One region of the Streptomyces sp. NPDC000410 genome, then DNA from elsewhere that is predicted to be linked to it. Evidence: riboswitches for the same ligand, from Rfam matches in the RefSeq annotation. Region 1 holds a riboswitch; each other region holds the start of a gene.
The links. A riboswitch is a leader RNA that binds a small molecule or an ion and turns the genes downstream of it on or off. The one in region 1 is predicted to bind cyclic di-AMP.
Positions count from the first base shown of each region.

Region 2: another riboswitch for cyclic di-AMP. It lies ahead of ABT342_RS17115 (M23 family metallopeptidase); the one in region 1 lies ahead of ABT342_RS05400 (M23 family metallopeptidase).
Region 3: another riboswitch for cyclic di-AMP. It lies ahead of ABT342_RS26845 (transglycosylase family protein); the one in region 1 lies ahead of ABT342_RS05400 (M23 family metallopeptidase).

Region 1 is NZ_JBEPDM010000003.1:14,991-21,466, forward strand. Features, by position in the region: gene lhgD (L-2-hydroxyglutarate dehydrogenase) at 1-100, shown strand, start outside; gene trmB (tRNA (guanosine(46)-N7)-methyltransferase TrmB) at 182-1,009, shown strand; gene ABT342_RS05395 (PrsW family intramembrane metalloprotease) at 1,213-2,544, shown strand; gene ABT342_RS05400 (M23 family metallopeptidase) at 2,657-3,736, opposite strand; cyclic di-AMP (ydaO/yuaA leader) riboswitch at 3,748-3,884, opposite strand; gene ABT342_RS05405 (PP2C family protein-serine/threonine phosphatase) at 4,160-5,359, opposite strand; gene ABT342_RS05410 (MerR family transcriptional regulator) at 5,642-6,394, opposite strand.
Region 2 is NZ_JBEPDM010000014.1:31,729-38,204, reverse strand. Features, by position in the region: gene ABT342_RS17125 (M16 family metallopeptidase) at 1-610, shown strand, start outside; gene ABT342_RS17120 (M16 family metallopeptidase) at 628-2,010, shown strand; cyclic di-AMP (ydaO/yuaA leader) riboswitch at 2,221-2,385, shown strand; gene ABT342_RS17115 (M23 family metallopeptidase) at 2,399-3,172, shown strand; gene ABT342_RS17110 (GntR family transcriptional regulator) at 3,392-4,069, shown strand; gene ABT342_RS17105 (HPr family phosphocarrier protein) at 4,236-4,517, opposite strand; gene ABT342_RS17100 (bifunctional acetate--CoA ligase family protein/GNAT family N-acetyltransferase) at 4,673-6,476, shown strand, end outside.
Region 3 is NZ_JBEPDM010000033.1:50,438-56,913, forward strand. Features, by position in the region: gene ABT342_RS26830 (tetratricopeptide repeat protein) at 1-409, shown strand, start outside; gene ABT342_RS26835 (cytochrome P450 family protein) at 419-1,660, shown strand; gene ABT342_RS26840 (transglycosylase family protein) at 1,774-2,745, shown strand; cyclic di-AMP (ydaO/yuaA leader) riboswitch at 3,038-3,172, shown strand; gene ABT342_RS26845 (transglycosylase family protein) at 3,176-3,811, shown strand; gene ABT342_RS26850 (zinc ribbon domain-containing protein) at 4,022-6,070, shown strand; gene eno (phosphopyruvate hydratase) at 6,141-6,476, shown strand, end outside.

The DNA.
Region 1 (6,476 bases):
TGTCCTGAACGCGCCGTCTCCGGCGGCGACGGCGTCCCTGCCCATCGGTCGTGAGGTGGCGCGCCGGGTGCTGTCGTCGCTCGCGCAGGGGCGGGCCTGAACCGGGGCCCGCAGGAGTCCCGCCGCGGCCTCTCCGCAGACCCGCCGCCCGCGCACCCACCCGCCGTACAATCGGGGCATTGTGTCTGAGCTCGCGAACACCACCACCGAAGCCCCCCGCCCCGCCGACGCCCTCGCGGCGCCTGCGGCTCCCGCTGCTCCCGTGGCCCCGGCCGCTCGCGCCAAGGGTGAGCCGCGGTTTCCGGGTGGGCCCGCGGCCGATCCGGCAGGGTCGCACCACGAGCGGCGGATCCGGAGCTTCCAGCCGCGCCGCAGCCGGGTGACCGCCGGGCAGGGCGAGGCGCTGCTGCGGCTGTGGCCCACGTGGGGGCTCGACATCGACGGGATGCGGACGCTCGACCTCGGCGAGATGTTCGGCGGGCTGCCCGTCGTGCTGGAGATCGGCTTCGGGATGGGTGAGGCGACGGCCCGGATGGCCGCGGCCGACCCGGACACCGGCATCCTCGCCGTGGACGTGCACACGCCCGGCCAGGGCAATCTGCTCGGGCTCGCGGACCGGATGGGCCTGACCAACATCCGCGTGGCGAACGGCGACGCGATCATCCTGCTCCGCGAGATGCTCACCCCGGACGCCCTCGACGGGCTGCGCGTCTACTTCCCCGACCCGTGGCCGAAGAAGCGGCACCACAAGCGCCGGCTGATCCAGCCGGAGTTCCTGACCCTCGCCGCGACCCGGATGAAGCCGGGGGCCGTCCTGCACTGCGCGACCGACTGGGAGCCGTACGCCGAGCAGATGCTCGAGGTGCTCTCCGCGCACCCGGACTTCGAGAACACACAGCCGGACGGCGGCTACGCGCCCCGACCCGCCTTCCGCCCGCTGACGCGGTTCGAGGGACAGGGGCTCGACAAGGGCCATGTGGTGCACGACCTGCTGTTCCGCCGGAAGTAGCGGAGCATCAGCGGCGAAGCAGCCGAGCAGCAGCGGCCAAGCAGCGAAGCAGCGGCCAAGCAGCGGAGCAGCAGCAGCGAAGCAGCGACCAAGCAGCGGCTGACGTCATACCGACAGCGACAGCCACCGCGACGACGAAAGCAGTGGCGAAGTCGCGCCAAAAGTACCTTCGCGCTGTCAGTGGCGGTCGTTAGGGTCATTAGGTGTCCGACACGTCCCCGCAGCCCACGCGGCCCCAGCCCCACCCCGCCGTTCCGGCGTGCGACGAGCAGCCGCTGTTCGAAGCCGTCCCGGAGCGCGCGCAGTGGCGCTACAAACCGCGCCGCGCCTTCTGGCGCAGCAAAGCCGTGCGCGCCGGGGCCGTGATCACGCTCCTCGCCCTCTCCGCGCTGGTGATCCTCGCGCTGGTCCGCGAACAGACCGGCACCCAGGGCTTCATGGTCGGCCTCGGCCTGGCCCTGCTGCCCGTTCCGCTGCTGCTGGCGGCGTTCCGCTGGCTGGACCGGGTCGAGCCGGGCCCCTGGCGGAACCTGTTCTTCGCCTTCGCCTGGGGCGCCTTCGCCGCCGCGCTCGTCGCCATCATCGCGAACTCGTTCGCGACCCAGTGGATAGCCACCGCCACGGCCGACCCGGCCTCCGCCAACACCATCGGGGCGACGGTGGTCGCCCCGGTCGTCGAGGAGAGCGCCAAGGCCGCCGCGATCCTGCTGATCTTCCTCTTCCGAAGACGGGACTTCACGGGGCTCGTCGACGGAGTCGTCGTCGCCGGCTTCACGGCGACCGGCTTCGCCTTCACCGAGAACATCCTGTATCTCGGCCGCGCCTTCGGCGAGGACCAGGAGTCCGGCCACGCGGGCTTCGCCTCAATCACCGCGGGGACGTTCTTCGTCCGGATCGTGATGTCGCCGTTCGCGCATCCGCTCTTCACGGTGATGACCGGTATCGGCTTCGGCATCGCGGCGTTCACCGCCCGGCGGCGCAGGTTCCGCAGGACCGTGCTGCCGCTGCTCGGCCTCCTGGTCGCGATGGGCATGCACGCCCTGTGGAACGGGTCGGCGGTGTTCAGCCCCTGGGGCTTCCTCGCGGTGTACGGGCTGTTCATGCTGCCCGCGGTCGGCCTGCTGACGTGGCTCGCCATATGGTCCCGCCAGCGCGAGCTGCGCACGATCTCGTCCCAGCTGCCCGCGTACGCCGCGGCCGGCTGGCTCTCCGCCGCCGAGCCGCTCGCCCTCTCCTCGATGCGCGCGCGCACGGTCGCCCGTGACATGGCGGGGCACCGGCACGGTCCGGCGGCGGCCCGCGCCGTGTCCGAGTACGAGGCGTTCGCGACGTCCCTCGCGTTCCTGCGTCACCGGGCCCACCGCGGGGCGGCGGGGCCGGACTTCGTCGCGCGCGAGCAGGAGCTGCTGCACCACCTCTGGCAGCGCAAGCACATAGCGGGCCCGGCACTGACGTACGCGGCGCGGGCGACGGGGCGGGTGTGGGTGCCCCCGCCGTACCGGGACTACGACGGCTACAACCCGTACCGCGGCTAGCCACACACGCCACACACGTGAGGGACCGTACGGGAGACAACAGAACGGCAGCTCTGGCGGTCGCCGGGTGGCGGTGCCAGAGCTGCCGTACGGGCCTTCGTGAGATCCGGCCCTAGACCGTGAGGCCCTTGCCGCGCAGCCACGCCATCGGGTCGATGCCGTCGCCGCCCGCCGTGTGCACCTCCAGGTGCAGGTGCGGGCCCGTGACGTTGCCGGTGGCGCCGACGCGGCCGATGGTCTCGCCGGTGCCGACCTTCTGCCCGGCGCCGACGGTCATCGACGACAGGTGGCAGTACCAGACCTCGGTGCCGTCCTCGAGCTCCAGCACGATGCGGTAGCCGTACGACCCCGACCAACCGGCCGACTTGATGGTGCCGCCGTGCACGGCCTTCGCCGGCGTACCCGTGGGCGCGGCGAGGTCGAGGCCGGTGTGGTAGCCGGAGGACCACATCGAGCCGGCCTGGCCGTACGTGGAAGTGATCGTGTACGAGGACGTCGGCAGGGAGTAGCTCGCGGCGAGCTTGGCGAGCCGCTCGGCCTCCGCCTTGCGCGCCGCCTCCTCGGCAGCCGCCTTCGCCGCCGCCTCCGCCTTCCGCTTCTCCTCGGCGGCCTTGGCCTCGGCCGCGGTCTGCTGCTTCTTGGCCTCCGCCGCGGCCTGTTCCGCTGCCGCCTGCTCCGCGGCCGCCTTGGCCTCGGCGTCGACCTTGGCCTGCTGCTGCTCGGCCTGCTGGAGGATCCGGGCGCGCAGGGCCTCGCCCGCGTCGGCGGTGGCGTCGGCGCCGCTGTCCGCCGAGGAGTCGATGGAAAGCGTGGTGAGGGGAGCCTCGTTCCCGCTCTGCGCGTCGGCCTCGTCCTCGTCCGAGTCGGAGATAAGGGAGCCCACACCCGGCAGCGACTTGGCGTCCGGGAGGTTGTCCGTGATGGTGTCGGGAAGGGATATGGAGACCGGCGGCTTGTCCTGCGCGGTGGCCATACCGCCCGCGCCGACGGCCGCGATGACGCCGACACCGAGGACGGTGGAGCTACGGGCCAGTCCATTGCGCTGCTTGACGACGCGGTGCCTGCCGCGGACCGGACGGACGGACTCCTCCGTCGGGTTCCATTCCTCCCCCGCGGCGGTGGGGGCCCACTGGCCGGTGGGGACCCACTCGGTGGTGGGGGGATCCTGGAGGGCAGGCTCGTTTGACGCCACGGGGGCGTGCTCCTTTCCTTCCTTCTCGCCTACCGGGTTAGCTGACGGGTTCGGAGCAGGAAGGTCTCCTACGAGCACCACGAAGGCGCCCGATTCACCCCAATTGGTGGTTCCCCGGTTCCCTTGCGGGATTCGGCGCGTGCGCACGGTGCCGTCTCTTGCGACGGCTGGGACGACCGCGCTGCGTTATCGAACGTTAATAGACACCCGGTCGTGATTCCAAGCCGTTCCAGCTGATCATTAACACCCTCGCCATGGACTTACCAGGGCACAAGCGGGCGGAATCGGGCGAGTTGACCGCCCCTCAACCGGAATCCCGTCACCACCATCTTCTGACAGTTCGTCAAATGTTATGCGGAGGGGCGCCCTTCGGCTACGTTCCGTAGCGCACTCGTGTCTACGGAGCACGCCCACGGGACACGTCTACGGAACCACCGGTACCGTTTTGCGCCGCTCCGGCTGCCGCTCCCCCGGCCGGCTGACCGCCAGCAGCGCCATGTCGTCCGTCGACTCGCCGCCCGTGTGCCGCCGTACGTCGTCGACGAGCGCGTCCAGCAGTTCCTCCGGGCCGGGGAAGATCCGGCCCCCGAGGCGTTCGCGCGGATCGTAGAAGACGCCATGCGCGTCCCGCGCCTCGGAGAGTCCGTCCGTGTAGAGGAGGAGGGTCGCGCCCGGCGGGTACGCGCTCTCGTCCGCCCGGTCCGGCCAGGAGGCCAGATCGCCCATGCCGAGCGGCAGCGCGGGCCGGACCGGCTCCAGCAGCTCCAGTGCGCCGTCCGCGTGCAGGAGCAGCGGCGGGGGGTGCCCCCGGTTGACCACCCGGACCCGGCCGTCGCCGCGCGGGATCTCGGCGAGCACGGCGGTGGTGAAGCCCTCGAACGCGTCGAGCCCGGAGCGCCGCGTCCCCTCCCGCGCGAGCGCGCGCTCCAGCCGCTGGGCCACCCCCTCCAGCGTGGACTCCTGCTCGGCGGCCTCCCGGAACGCCCCCAGCACGACGGCCACCGCCTCGACCGCGTCCAGCCCCTTCCCCCGTACGTCCCCGACCACCAGCCGGACCCCGAACGGGGTGTCCTGCACGGCGAACAGGTCCCCGCCGATGAACGCGTCCGCCTGCGCCGCCTCGTACCGCGCGGCGATCTGCAGCCCGCCGATCCGGTCGGCGGGCGAGGGCAGTACGGCACGCTGCGCGGCCTCCGCGATGACGCGCGCGGACGCCAGGCGCTCGCCGCTGCGGCGCACGACACGGTTGATGAAGAGGGCGAGAACGGACACCGTGACGACGGTCAGGAATTCGGTCGTCGCCGGAACCTGGGTCATCGTGCCGTTGTGGATGTGCAGTCCGAGCACGGCGGCCACGGTGGCCACGGCGGTCACCAGCGTGCCGCGATAGGAGAAGAACGGGGCCGCGATCAGCGGCGCGGCGGCGAAGAGCGGCGAGGCGGTGTACGCCTCGGGGGTGGCGAGGTCGAAGAGTACGCCGATGAGGATGACCAGCCCCGGCAGCGCCAGGACGAGCCGGCGGGCACCGTCGCGCCGGGTGCCGCCGTCCTCGCCGTCGCCATGGGCCGCGCTGCCGTTGGCACTGTCGCCGTCGCCGTCGCCGTCGCCCTCTCGCTGCCCCACCAGTGATCTCCCGAGTGATCTCCCTGCGCGGTCCGCCCACGGCTGCGGACGGTACCGCGCCCCACCCAGGCTGGCCGGAGCCGCGCCGCACGGCGACTCGCCGTCCGCCGACCGGGTTACGGGGCCGTGCTCGCTGATCACCGGGGGCCCTCCCGGTGACCGCGCTGACGCGAGGACTCAGCCGCGGTTCAGCGGCTGTCCGGTCGATGGTCAGACGCTGATCAGCCGTCGCCGATCAGTCGCTGGTCAGTGGCTGGTCAGTCGCTGATCAGCCGTCGCCGGTCAGGCGCTGAGGTGGCGCTCCGCGTAGACCTTCATCGCGTCCCGGACGAAGACCGCGGTCCCCTCCCCGTGCCGGTCGTAGTTCGCCGTGAAGCGCGGGTCGGCGACGTACATCTCGCCGAGCCCGATGACGTACGACTTCGTCGGCGCGCTCGTCCCCGACAGCCACTCGCACTGCCGCCGCGCGATCTCCTGCGCCTCGTCGCCGTCCGGCGCGAGCCCGGCCTTCGCCGCCTTCCCGAAGTCACGGGCGATGGCGGCCTGCTGCTCCTGGAAGGCCCGCTTCTCCGCCGCGCTGAGCGAGCGCCACCAGCGGTCGCCCTTCTCGTACGCGTCGCGACCCCAGCGCTCGGTGACCTCCTGCTCGTACTGGGTGTGGTCGAAGCCGTCGAAGACTTCTTCCGCCATGAGTTCCTCTCCTCTCTCGGTCCGGTCGAGAGTGGTCCGCACCGAGGCGATCTGCCGCCCGATGCGCTCCCGCTCCTGCTCCAGCAGCCGCAGATGCGTCAGCAGGGCGGCGGTCGTGTCCCGCTGGCCTTCCAGGACCTGCGCGATCGCCGGCAGCCCGAGGCCCAGCTCGCGCAGCAGAAGGATCCGCTGCAGCCGGACGAGGGCGTCCTGGTCGTAGTAGCGGTAGCCGTTGGCGCCGATCCGGCTCGGTGCGAGCAACCCCAGGTCTCCGTAGTGCCTGAGCGTGCGGCTGGTCGTCCCGGCCTTCTTGGCGATCTCCTGAATGGACCACTCCGACTCCATGCCCTTCACGCTAAATCTTGACGTTGCGTAAAGGTCAAGCCGATACGGAGACAGATTCGGAGATGCGGAGATACGCCGAAGG
Region 2 (6,476 bases), on a different contig from region 1:
CATCGGGCAGCAGCTGCGCGAGGAGGTCGTCGAGGAGGTGCCCGCCCGCGCCCTGATGGCCGCCTACCGGCTGCCGCACGACGGCACCCGCGAGTGCGACGCCGCCGACCTGGCGCTCACCGTCCTCGGCGGCGGCGAGTCGTCCCGGCTGCACAACCGCCTGGTGCGCCGCGACCGCACGGCCGTCGCCGCGGGCTTCGGCCTGCTGCGGCTCGCAGGGGCCCCCTCGCTCGGCTGGCTGGACGTGAAGACGTCCGCCGGGGTCGAGGTGCCCGACATCGAGGCCGCCGTCGACGACGAGCTGGCCCGGTTCGCCGCCGAGGGCCCCACGGCCGAGGAGATGGAGCGCGCACAGGCCCAGCTGGAGCGCGAGTGGCTGGACCGGCTCGGCACGGTCGCGGGCCGCGCCGACGAACTCTGCCGGTACGCGGTGCTGTTCGGCGACCCCCAGCTGGCGCTCAGCGCGGTCTCGCGGGTCCTCGACATCACCCCCGAGGAGGTCCAGGCGGTCGCCCAGGCCCGGCTGCGCCCCGACAACAGGGCGGTGCTGGTGTACGAGCCGCTCGCGGCCACCGAGGACAACGACGACGAAGAGGGAGCGGTCCAGTGACCGACGCTGCCGTGACCATGGACTTCCACCCGCAGCCGCAGCCGGGCGAGGCCAAGCCGTGGGCCTTCCCCGCCCCCGACCGCGGCGCGCTCGGCAACGGACTGACGGTCCTGCGCTGCCACCGCCCCGGCCAGCAGGTCGTGGCGGTCGAGATCTTCCTCGACGCCCCGCTGGACGCCGAGCCCGAGGGCCTGGACGGCGTCGCCACGATCATGGCGCGGGCGCTCTCCGAGGGCACGGACAAGCACACGGCGGAGGAGTTCGCCGCGGAGCTGGAGCGGTGCGGCGCCACGCTCGACGCGCACGCCGACCACCCCGGCGTCCGGGTCTCGCTGGAGGTCCCCGTCTCCCGGCTGCCCAAGGCCCTCGGCCTGGTCGCCGAGGCGCTGCGCGCGCCGCTGTTCGCCGACAGCGAGGTCGAGCGTCTCGTACAGAACCGGCTGGACGAGATCCCGCACGAGACCGCGAACCCGGCCCGCCGGGCGGCCAAGGAGCTCTCCCGGCAGCTGTTCCCGGCCACCTCCCGGATGTCGCGCCCCCGTCAGGGCACCGAGGAGACGGTGGAGCGCATCGACTCGGCAGCCGTACGCGCCTTCTACGAGGCGCACGTCCGCCCCTCGATGGCCACCGCCGTCATCGTCGGCGACCTCACCGGCGTCGACCTCGACGCGGTGCTCGCCGACACGCTCGGCGCCTGGACCGGCGACAAGGCGGAGAGCCGTCCGATGCCGCCGATCACCGCCGACGACACGGGCCGCGTCATCATCGTGGACCGCCCCGGAGCCGTCCAGACCCAGCTGCTGATCGGCCGGATCGGCGCGGACCGCCACGACCGGGTCTGGTCGGCCCAGGTCCTCGGCACCTACTGCCTGGGCGGCACCCTCACCTCCCGCCTGGACCGCGTCCTGCGCGAGGAGAAGGGCTACACGTACGGCGTGCGCTCCTTCGGGCAGGTGCTGCGCTCCACGGCCCCGACCGCCCCGGGCGGGGCCACGGGCGCCGCGATGCTCGCCATCAGCGGCTCCGTGGACACGCCGAACACGGGACCGGCGCTGGACGACCTCTTCAAGGTGCTGCGCACGCTCGCCGCGGAGGGGCTGACCGACGCCGAGCGCGATGTCGCCGTGCAGAATCTGGTGGGTGTGGCCCCGCTGAAGTACGAGACGGCGGCGTCCGTGGCGGGCACGCTGGCCGACCAGGTCGAGCAGGGCCTTCCGGACGACTACCAGGCCCAGCTGTACGCGCGCCTGGCGGAGACCGGCACGGTCGAGGCGACGGCCGCGGCAGTCAACGCCTTCCCGGTGGACCGGCTCGTCACGGTCCTCGTCGGGGACGCACACGAGATCGAGGACCCGATCCGGGAGCTCGGCATCGGTGAAGTGACCGTTGTCACGGGCTGATTGAGCCGAGAGGGCCCGAAGAGGGCCGAGAGGGACCCCGGCCGGCAGGCATGCCACCGGGGTCCTTTTTATGTCCGCTTCGAGGGGGGATGTAGGTGTCTGCCCTGTGGCATGCACTACAAATCGGCGTGTCTGTTTGGTGATTGAATGATCTCCCGCTTAGCGTCTTCTGCGCTGCCCGTCAGTTGCACCAGCCGCACCCGCGGCATCGGGCAGCCATCGCCGAGTCCCCGTCCGGCGCGAGCCTGGGGAGCCGGGGACCCACATGTCCCCTGGGGTGAATCGGACGCCTTCGCACCCGGTGCGGAGGGGCCCGTAGGAGACCTTCCTGCTCCGAACCCGTCAGCTAACCCGGTAGGCGAGAAGGAAGGAAAGGATCAGCCACTACATGGCGTTCACCCGTGCCACCGGGAAGCATCGTGGTCCGAGCCGGCTGTCGCGCAGGAGCGCGGGCGTGGCCGGAGTCGCGACCCTCGCCACCACCGGAGTCATCGGAACCCTCGCCTCCCCGGCGGTCGCCGCCGAAGCGGAAAGCCTCTCCCTCGAAGACACCGGCCTGACCCAGGCCATCGTCGCTCCCGACTACCTCGCCGAGCAGATCGACGCCCAGGCCGAGGCCCAGCAGCTGGAGGCCGACCTCGCCGCCGCCCAGGCGAAGGCCGAGGCCGAGGCGAAGCGCAAGGCGGAGGCCCGCGCCGAGGCGGCCCGCGAGGCCGAGGAGCGCGCCGCCCGCGAGGCCGAGCGCAAGCGCCTGATGTCGTACACCCTCCCGGTCGCCGGCTCGTACGTCAGCACCAGCTACCAGGCGGGCAGCTCGCTCTGGTCCTCCGGCAGCCACACCGGCGTCGACTTCCATGCCGCCTCCGGCACTTCGGTCGTGGCCGTCGGCTCCGGCAAGGTCGTGGAGGCCGGCTGGGGCGGCGCGTACGGCAACAACATCGTCATCAAGATGAACGACGGTACGTACACCCAGTACGGCCACCTGGCGTCGATCGACGTCTCGGTCGGCCAGACCGTCACCCCCGGCCAGCAGATAGGCCGCGCCGGATCGACCGGCAACTCGACCGGTCCGCACCTCCACTTCGAGGCCCGTACGGGCGAGGACTACGGCTCCGACATCGACCCGGTCGCGTATCTGCGCGCGCACGGCGTGAACGTCTGAGACCTTCAGTGTCTGAGATCTTCGGCGTCTGAGATCTTCAGCGAAGGCCCCGGCTCGGGATGAACCGAGCCGGGGCCTTCGTCGTCTTCCGGCCAAAAGATATCCATGGATTCCCGTTCGCCGTCGGAAATTCCGTCCCCTTGCAATAGAGTCACCGGACAGGCAGGGCGATCGGGCAGAGATCCACGGGTTTCGCGAGGATTAAAGCGGAGGTTCGGTATGCGCATTCCAGCGCGCTCGGTATGCGCGGCGATCCGCGACGACATCATCACCGGTGTCTTCGAGCGCGGCAGCCGGCTCACCGAGGAGCAGCTGGCGCGCCGCTACGGCGTATCCCGCGTACCGGTGCGCGAAGCGCTGCGCACCCTGGAGTCGGAGGGCTTCGTGGTCACCCGCAGGCACGCCGGAGCCTGCGTCGCCGAGCCCACCGAGCAGGAGGCCGCCGATCTGCTGGAGATCAGGATGCTGCTGGAGCCGCTGGGTGCGGCGCGCGCGGCCCAGCGGCGCACGGAGGCGCACCTCAAGGTGCTGCGCGGCCTGGTCAGACTGGGCCAGGAGCGGGCGCGGCGGGGTCAGGGCGAGGACCTGCGCTCGCTCGGCGCCTGGTTCCACGAGACCCTCGCCCAGGCCTGCGGCAGTCCCGGCCTCACCGCCCTGCTCACCCAGCTCCGGCACAAGACCGCCTGGATGTACGCCGTCGAGCAGCCGGCCCGGCCCCTGGAGTCGTGGGCCGAGCACGGCGCGATCGTGGACGCCGTGGCGCGCGGTGACGCGGAGCGGGCCAGGGCGCTCACCGCGATGCACGCGGAGCGGGCGAACGGCGCGCACCGGCTGCGCACCGGTGTGGTGGTGAGGGCTTCGCAACACTCCGTAAACACGGTGAGCGGCCGTCATTAACATGGCCGACGTATACAAGAAGTATTCGCATCGGAGATTTCCCTTTGTGGGATTTCGCCGCGCGTAAACGCGTATAAAGCGGCGGAGCCGCGCACCGATGAAGGTGGTGCGCGGCTCCGCTCCGCATTCCCCGCGAGAATTCAGCAAATTCGGGGACCGGATGGTCTCAGACGGTTTCGGGGAGTTCCTCGAGCCCCTCCGCGACCAGCTTCGCCAGCCGGTCCAGAGCGGCCTCGGCGCCTTCCGCGTCGGAGGCGAGCACGATCTCCTCGCCGCCCTCGGCGCCCAGACCGAGCACCGCGAGCATCGAGACGGCGTTGACGGGGGTGCCGCCGGCCTTGGCGATCGTCACGGGGACGCCGGACGCCGTGGCGGCACGGACGAAGATGGAGGCGGGGCGGGCGTGGAGGCCCTCGGCCCAGCCGACATTGACGCGGCGCTCAGCCATGGTGATGCCCTTCGGGTGCTCTTCGGTGCCAAATGTTGTCTAGACCAGTCTCTCATGCGTGCTGGAGTGCCCCCAGCGTGCCCTGGAGCGAGGCGGTCCGCGAGCCGTGTCCGCGAGCCGTGCCGACGCTGTTGCCGGAGCCGTACGCTGGCCCCATGCAGAGCCCGTCGGATCACGCGTACCCCGACCACTGGGAAGCCGACGTGGTGTTGCGCGACGGTGGCACCGCGAGGATCAGGCCCATCACGACCGAGGACGCCGAGCGGCTCGTCAGCTTCTACGAACAGGTCTCGGACCAGTCCAAGTACTACCGTTTCTTCGCGCCCTACCCACGGCTCTCGGCCAAGGACGTGCACCGCTTCACCCACCACGACTACGTGGACCGCGTGGGCCTGGCGGCCACGGTGGGCGGTGAGTTCATCGCGACCGTCCGCTACGACCGGATCGACGCGGACGGGAGGCCCGCCTCCGCGCCCGCCGACGAGGCGGAGGTCGCCTTCCTGGTCCAGGACGCGCACCAGGGCAGAGGCGTCGCCTCCGCGCTGCTCGAACACATCGCGGCGGTCGCCCGGGAGCGGGGGATCCGGCGGTTCGCGGCGGAGGTGCTCCCCGCGAACAGCAAGATGATCAAGGTGTTCACGGACGCCGGCTATACCCAGAAGCGGAGCTTCGAGGACGGGTCCGTGCACCTCACGCTCGACCTCGAACCGACCGCCGAATCCCTCGCGGTGCAGCGCGCCCGTGAACAGCGCGCCGAGGCCCGGTCCGTGCAGCGGCTCCTCACGCCCGGGTCGGTGGCCGTGATCGGGACCGGCCGCGCGCCGGGCGGAGTGGGCCGCACCGTGCTGCGCAATCTGCTGGGCGCGGGCTACGCGGGGCGTACGTACGCGGTGAACCGGGCCCTCGGGCCGGACGTGCGGGAACTGGACGGGGTCCCGGCCTTCCCCTCCGTCGGCGCGATCGGCGAGCCCGTCGACCTCGCCGTCGTGGCCGTACCGGCCGAACGGGTACCGGAGGCGGTCGCGGACTGCGGCGAGCACGGGGTGCGGGGGCTGGTCGTGCTGTCCGCCGGATACGCGGAGAGCGGGGCCGAGGGGCGGGAGCGGCAGCGCGAACTGGTCCGGCAGGCACGGTCGTACGGGATGCGGATCATCGGCCCGAACGCCTTCGGCGTCATCAGCACCTCGCCCGACGTCCTGCTGAACGCCTCCCTGGCGCCCGAGTCGCCGACGCGCGGGCGGATCGGGCTGTTCACCCAGTCGGGCGCGATCGGCATCGCGCTGCTGTCGGGGCTGCACCGGCGGGGCGCGGGCCTGTCGTCCTTCATCTCCGCGGGCAACCGCGCGGACGTCTCCGGGAACGACTTCCTCCAGTACTGGTACGAGGACCCGGACACCGACATCGTCCTGCTCTACCTCGAATCCATCGGCAACCCGCGGAAGTTCACGCGGCTCGCGCGGCGCACGGCGGCCGTCAAGCCGGTCGTCGTGGTCCAGGGCGCCCGGCACAGCGGGAGCGCGCCCCCGGGGCACGCGGTGCCGACGACGCGCATTCCGTACGCCACGGTCTCCGAACTGCTGCGCCAGGCGGGCGTGGTCCGAGTGGACACGGTCACCGAACTCGTCGACGCCGGACTGCTCCTGGCCGGTCAGCCGCTGCCCGCCGGCCCGCGCGTGGCGATCCTCGGGAACTCCGAGTCCCTCGGGCTGCTCACGTACGACGCCTGCCTGACGGAGGGCCTGCGGCCACTGCCGCCACGCGACCTCACGACGGAGGCCACGCCCGGGGACTTCCGCGCCGCGCTCGCGCAGGCGCTGCGGGACGACGCGTGCGACGCGGTCGTCGTCACGGCGATCCCCTGGGTCGGCGAGAACGGTGTGACGGAGTCCGGCGACGGCGAAGTCCTGGCGGAGGCCCTGCGCGAGGCGGCCACGGCGGCTCCGGCGAAGCCGGTGGTCG
Region 3 (6,476 bases), on a different contig from region 1:
CTACGGCGCGCTGCACCACGCCAGTGACGAGCGGGAGGCGGCCGAGATCTGGTTCCGCCGTGCCGTCGAAGCGGGCGACAAGCGGGCCGTATACGCGATGTCCCGCTACGGGAGGCAGGCCATCGAGGTGGAGGAGGAGTGCTACCGGGACGACGCGCAGAAGGGAAGGAGCCTGGATGCGACGCACCTCGGAGTCTTTCTGGAGAACCGGGGTGCACGGGTCGAGGCCAGCGCCTGGTACCGCCGGGGCTTCGAGCTCGGCGACGCCTACGGCGCCTTCCGCCTGGCCCTGCTGCTGGCCGCGGAGGGCAAGGACGCCGAGGCCCGGGACTGGTACCGCAAGGCCGCGGACATGGGCCACCCGGGTGCGAGGAAGGCCCTCGGCGAGAACCCGGAGCGACCCGGATAACGTCGGGGCGTGAGCAACACACCCGCCCCCGAACTCTTCACCTGGGAGTTCGCCACCGACCCGTACCCCGCCTACGCCTGGCTGCGCGAGCACGCGCCCGTACACAGGACCGCCCTGCCCAGCGGCGTCGAGGCCTGGCTCGTGACCCGGTACGCGGACGCCAAGCAGGCCCTCGCGGACCAGCGGCTCAGCAAGAACCCGGCGCATCACGACGAGCCGGCGCACGCCAAGGGGAAGACGGGCATCCCGGGGGAGCGCAAGGCGGAGCTGATGACGCATCTGCTGAACATCGACCCGCCCGACCACACCCGGCTGCGCCGCCTGGTCTCGAAGGCGTTCACCCCGCGCCGGGTCGCCGAATTCGCCCCGCGCGTACAGGAACTGACGGACCGGCTGATCGACGACTTCGCCGAGGACGGCAGCGCCGACCTCATCCACCAGTTCGCCTTCCCGCTCCCCATCTACGCGATCTGCGACATGCTCGGCGTCCCGCGCGAGGACCAGGACGACTTCCGGGACTGGGCGGGAATGATGATCCGGCACGGCGGCGGACCGCGCGGCGGCGTGGCCCGCTCGGTGAAGAAGATGCGCGGCTATCTCGCCGAGCTGATCCACCGAAAGCGCGAAAACCCGGCGGACGACCTCATCTCCGGACTGATCCGCGCCTCCGACCACGGCGAGCACCTGACCGAGAACGAAGCCGCGGCGATGGCGTTCATCCTCCTCTTCGCCGGTTTCGAGACGACGGTCAACCTCATCGGCAACGGGATGTACACGCTGCTGCGCCACCCGGAGCAGCGCCGCAGGCTCCAGGAGTCCCTCGCGGCCGGGGAGAGCGGCCTGCTCGCCACCGGCGTCGAGGAACTGCTGCGTTACGACGGGCCCGTGGAGCTGGCCACCTGGCGGTTCGCCACCGAGCCGCTCACGCTCGGAGGGCAGGACATCGCGGCGGGGGACCCGGTCCTCGTCGTACTCGCCGCGGCCGACCGGGATCCGGACCGGTTCGCCGACCCGGACACGCTCGACCTGGCCCGGAGGGACAACCAGCACCTCGGATACGGGCACGGCATCCACTACTGCCTCGGTGCCCCGCTCGCGCGGCTGGAAGGGCAGACCGCGCTCGCGACGTTGCTGACCAGGTTGCCCGACTTGCGACTTGCAGCCGATCCTTCCGATTTGCGCTGGCGAGGCGGCCTCATTATGCGTGGATTGCGCACTCTGCCCGTTGAGTTCACGCCGCCAAGTTACTGACGGTCAGTCAACTCTGTGACTTTCGCGTTATCTGGACTGCATCGACTTGTGACCGGTGTTCGAATACGGCTACGTTCACCGACGACTCAGCAGTCACACGAAAGGCCCACCGCATGCGCTCCGGGAATGGTCGGCATCGTCGCCCCCGTCAGGCACCCGCACTTGTCGTCGCGGCAGGGGTGACCGGATCGGCCATCGCCATCCCGCTGCTCGGCGCCGGTTCGGCATCCGCCGCCGACGCCACCACCTGGGACCGTGTCGCGGACTGTGAGACCGGCGGAATGTGGAGTGCCGACTTCGGCAACGGCTACTACGGCGGACTCCAGTTCTCGCAGGAGACCTGGGAGGACTTCGGCGGTACCGAGTACGCGGCACGCGCCGACCTCGCCAGCCGCTCGCAGCAGATCGCGGTCGCCGAGAAGGTGTTCGCCGCGCAGGGCAAGGAGGCGTGGCCCAGCTGTGCGGTGATCACCGGGCTCGTGCCGGGCGCGAAGCCCTCGGTCGACCCGGCCGACACCTCCGGTGTCCTGCCTCTCCCGAAGGAGAACGTCAAGGCGCCCTCGTTCGGTGAAGGGGCCGACGCGGCGGCTGCGCCTTCGGCCCCGGCGTCGGACGCGCCCTCGGCATCGGCCTCGCCCGCGAAGCCCAAGGGGAAGCCGTCGGATCCGGCGTCGACCGAGCTGACCGAGTCGGCCGGGCCTGCCGAGTCCGTCACGCCCGCCCCGGCGGCGGGCGACACCGGTTCCGGCAAGCATCGCGGCACCCCGGCCACCAATGAGGATGAGGCGGGCAATTCGGTCAACGAGCGTGAATCCGGGCGTCATGCCTCACGAGGTGACACACCGGCACGAGAGGCGGCCGCCACCGAAGATGACTACACCGTCCGCCCCGGCGACAACCTGTGGACGATCGCGGACGCGAACAAGGTCCCCGGCGGCTGGTCCGCGCTCTACGGCGCGAACGCCGAGGTCGTCGGCTCCGACCCCGACCTCATCCTCCCTGGCCAGAGCCTTGATCTGGGCCTGAAGGAGAAGCCGTCGCCGGTGGCTGCGCCGGAGTCGAAGTCGGAGTCGAAGCCGAAGTAGTTCGAGGGCTTATGTCCGCTTCTGCGCAAGTGAGATATGGGTCTCTTCCGGCCAACTGGCGGGTTATGCCCGCCCGGTCCGGTCGTCCCGCCTCTCACCTGCGAAAACGGACATCTCCCCAAGGTGGTTAAGGGCGTTTTCTCCCCGATGTTCATCTTTGAACATCGGGGAGAGCTGTGTCTACGGTCTGAACCGCTCGCCATCGCGGGCCCCGTCGACCGTCACGCCGAATCCTGCCGTCGGTCGAAGGGAACGGTCGACGCGTCACGCGCCGTAGGCAGGAGCGGGGGACCCAAGGTAAGCGCCGCACCCGCCCGTTGAGGGCCGGGGCGGCTCGGGGTGAAGCCGCGCGAGCACGTTCGCGCGGCCGGGCAACTCACGGGCCCGAACCCGACAGCTCACCTCGCAGGCGTCGGTGAGGGGAATCTCCATGCTGTTCTCCGGCAAGGGCGAGCGCCGCCGCCCGACCGTTCTCCGGCGGACCTCGCGGTTCGCCACGCTCGCCGGTGTCACCGGCGCCGCGATCGTCGCCCCGCTGATGGCCGCCGGCGGCGCCAACGCCGCGACCTCCTCCGAGTGGGACGCCGTCGCCCAGTGCGAGTCCGGCGGCAACTGGTCCATCAACACCGGCAACGGCTACTACGGCGGTCTGCAGTTCTCCGCCTCCACCTGGGCCGCGTACGGCGGCACCGCGTACGCCGCCTCCGCCGACCAGGCGTCGAAGTCGCAGCAGATCACGGTCGCCGAGAAGGTCCTGGCCGGACAGGGCAAGGGTGCCTGGCCGCACTGCGGCGTGGGCCTGTCCAACGCCGCGTACACCGCCGAGCCCGCCCCGCAGCGCGCCGAGGCCCCGACCACCCGCTCCGAGCGCCCCGCCGCGGCGGCCCCGGCCAAGGCCGTCAAGAAGGGCGACGGCGAGTACAAGGTCAAGGCCGGCGACACCCTCGCCACGATCGCCGCGGCGAAGAAGGTCGAGGGCGGCTGGAAGAAGCTGTTCGACCTGAACAAGGACGTCGTCGGTGACGCCAACGTCATCTACCCGGGCCAGCTGCTCCACCTGAGCTGACCCCCCAGTCACTCCGGCCCCCTCAGCCACCCCGGCCCGGCGCGCCCCTTCCCCCCCATGAGCGCCGGGCCGGGGTTTCCGGACGGAGTCCGGGTGAGGGCAGGTCGCCTGGGATGCTGTCGGCCGCCTCATCCCGTGTGAGGTGCGTATCCCCGTATGGGGATTCGCGGATCGAATGTGTGACCTTTGTTCGCGGGTGTCGTTGATCGGATGGCAGTACAGCTCCAGTGGCACGGAAGGGTGATGGTCGCGATGGCCCGGTCGGCGGGGAGCCGGAAGGTGCCGCTCGCCGCAGGGCAGACGGCCCGGACCGCGTGCGCCCGTGGCTGGCTGCGCACCGGCTTGGACGAGAAAACCGGCGAACTCCTGCCATCGGCTGTGCTCGCGGAGCGCGTCGGATGGGCCACTGCTCTCGTGTCCACCATGGCCGCCGAGCTGCTGGCCGCGCACTGGAGCACGCACGATGTGGATGTCCTGGCATCCGGTGTGGACGCGGGCGGCCGCACGCTGCCGTCACAGGCGTGGATGGCGCTGCGCCGCCTTGGCTGGACCATCGCACCGCCCGAGGGCATCAGGGTCAATGACCGGATCGTGCGGATGGCTCAGGAGCAGGCCGGGCGTACGCTCCGCTCGGCGAAGTGGCGCGCTGACCTGACGGTCGGGGTCATCGCGTCCTGGCCCGCTGATTCGGCGAAGCGGACTGCTGAGGAATGGGACGCGGTCCGTGATGCGGTGCCGGATGGGCGGCATCTGCCGTCCAGTGTGATCACGTCCCGTACCCGGCAGATCGCCACATTCGCCCGCAGGCACGGCCGGATGCCGGCCGATGTGTTCGAGGCGGAGGGAACACCGGCGATCGCCCGCATGCTGCTGCTGTCCGCGTGCGACGGGCAGCAGGCCACCATCGAACGCGCCGGCGAGCCGGGCCGCGCGCTGCTGCGGTTGCAACTGCCCACCCGGCCCGACCCGGCCTCGTACGGGGACTGGACGTGGGTCGCCTGCCCCATCAGCCTGCCACCGACCATCCCGCCCGGTGCGGTGCTGCACCTGCCCACGCTGCGTCTGGACAGCGGCCGGGTGCGGGCCGATCTCGCCTACACCCACCCAGTACCGAAGGCAGCCCGTACCGGGCACACGGTCGCGCTCGGTGTGGACTGGGGACTGAACACCCTGCTGTCCGCCGGTGCTGCCCGGCTGCACGACGACGGGCGGATCACCGCCCTCGGTGCCGGTGCCATGTTCCGGACCGCCGGTGTCCTCGCCAAGCAGCACCGGCTACGGCGGGAGAGCGAGCACCTGCACGCCAAGGCCGACCAGTACCAGCGGCTCATCGCCGGGGTCGAGCGGCACACACTGACCGCGAAGCACGCGGTCCTGGCCGACGAGATTCGGCACATGTCCGAGCGCCGGTCGAATCTGAACGACGCCCTGGCCTGGTCTGCCGCCCGCTGGGCCGTCGATCAGGCCATAGCCGCCTCGGCGAGCGTGATCTACATCGAAGACCTGCGTTCGATGGAAGCGCGGGGCATGGGCCGCACGATGAACACCCGCCTGTCTCAGCAGGTGCGCGGGCAGATCGTGGAACGCATGCGGCACCTCGCCGCCGAGCTGGGTGTCGCCGTGGTGACGGTCCCGGCCACGAACACCTCCAAGCACTGCCCGCAATGCTTAACCCCGCTGCGGCACCGCAAGGCCCCCGACCGGCCCACCACGCCCGGCTGGAAATGGGCCATCTGCCCCGGCTGCCGTTACCAGGGCGACCGCGATGCGGGCGCGTGGCAACGTATCGCCGCACGTGGTCTGACCCACCAGGCCAAGACCGTCACCGACCGCGCCAGTGGCGCCATGGTCATCCGCTCGGTGGTGGACAGACTCGAAGTCGGCGCGGTCGTCACCGCTGCCGACGAGGCCAGCCGGGACCGGTCCAAGAACGGACCCACCCGGCCACGCTCCACACGCCCCGCGCCCAGGCGACGCGGGGCACCCTCCCCTTCCGGCCCCTCGGGTCCGGCAGGCCAGCGTCCGGAGGGACACGCTCACACGGACCGGACCCGGCTGCCTCGCGCAGCCCACCGGCACCAGGGCGTGATAACGATCAGCACGCACTCCCCCAGACTTCGTCCGGGGGGAACCCCATCCGGCCAATGGCCGCGAGGAGCAGCACTGGGCGCCGGTTTCCACCCACACGCCCACGCCACCCCTCCACGATGGACACATCCCGCGTCAGACACTACGTCTGGCATAGGATCGCTTAGCTGATTAGAGACGCTCATGTCGCAAGGCCAACGCGACCGACCCTGCACCGTCAGCGTCACATCCCAGAAGGAGAATGCTCGTGCCGTCCATCGACGTCGTCGTAGCCCGGGAAATCCTGGACTCCCGAGGCAACCCCACGGTCGAGGTCGAGGTCGGCCTCGACGACGGCAGCACCGGCCGTGCTGCCGTTCCCTCCGGTGCCTCCACCGGAGCGTTCGAGGCCATTGAACTCCGTGACGGAGACCAGAACCGCTACCTGGGCAAGGGTGTCGAGAAGGCCGTCCTCGCCGTCATCGAGCAGATCGGCCCGGAGCTCGTCGGATACGACGCCACCGAGCAGCGCCTGATCGACCAGGCGATGTTCGACCTGGACGCCACCGACAACAAGGGCTCCCTCGGCGCCAACGCC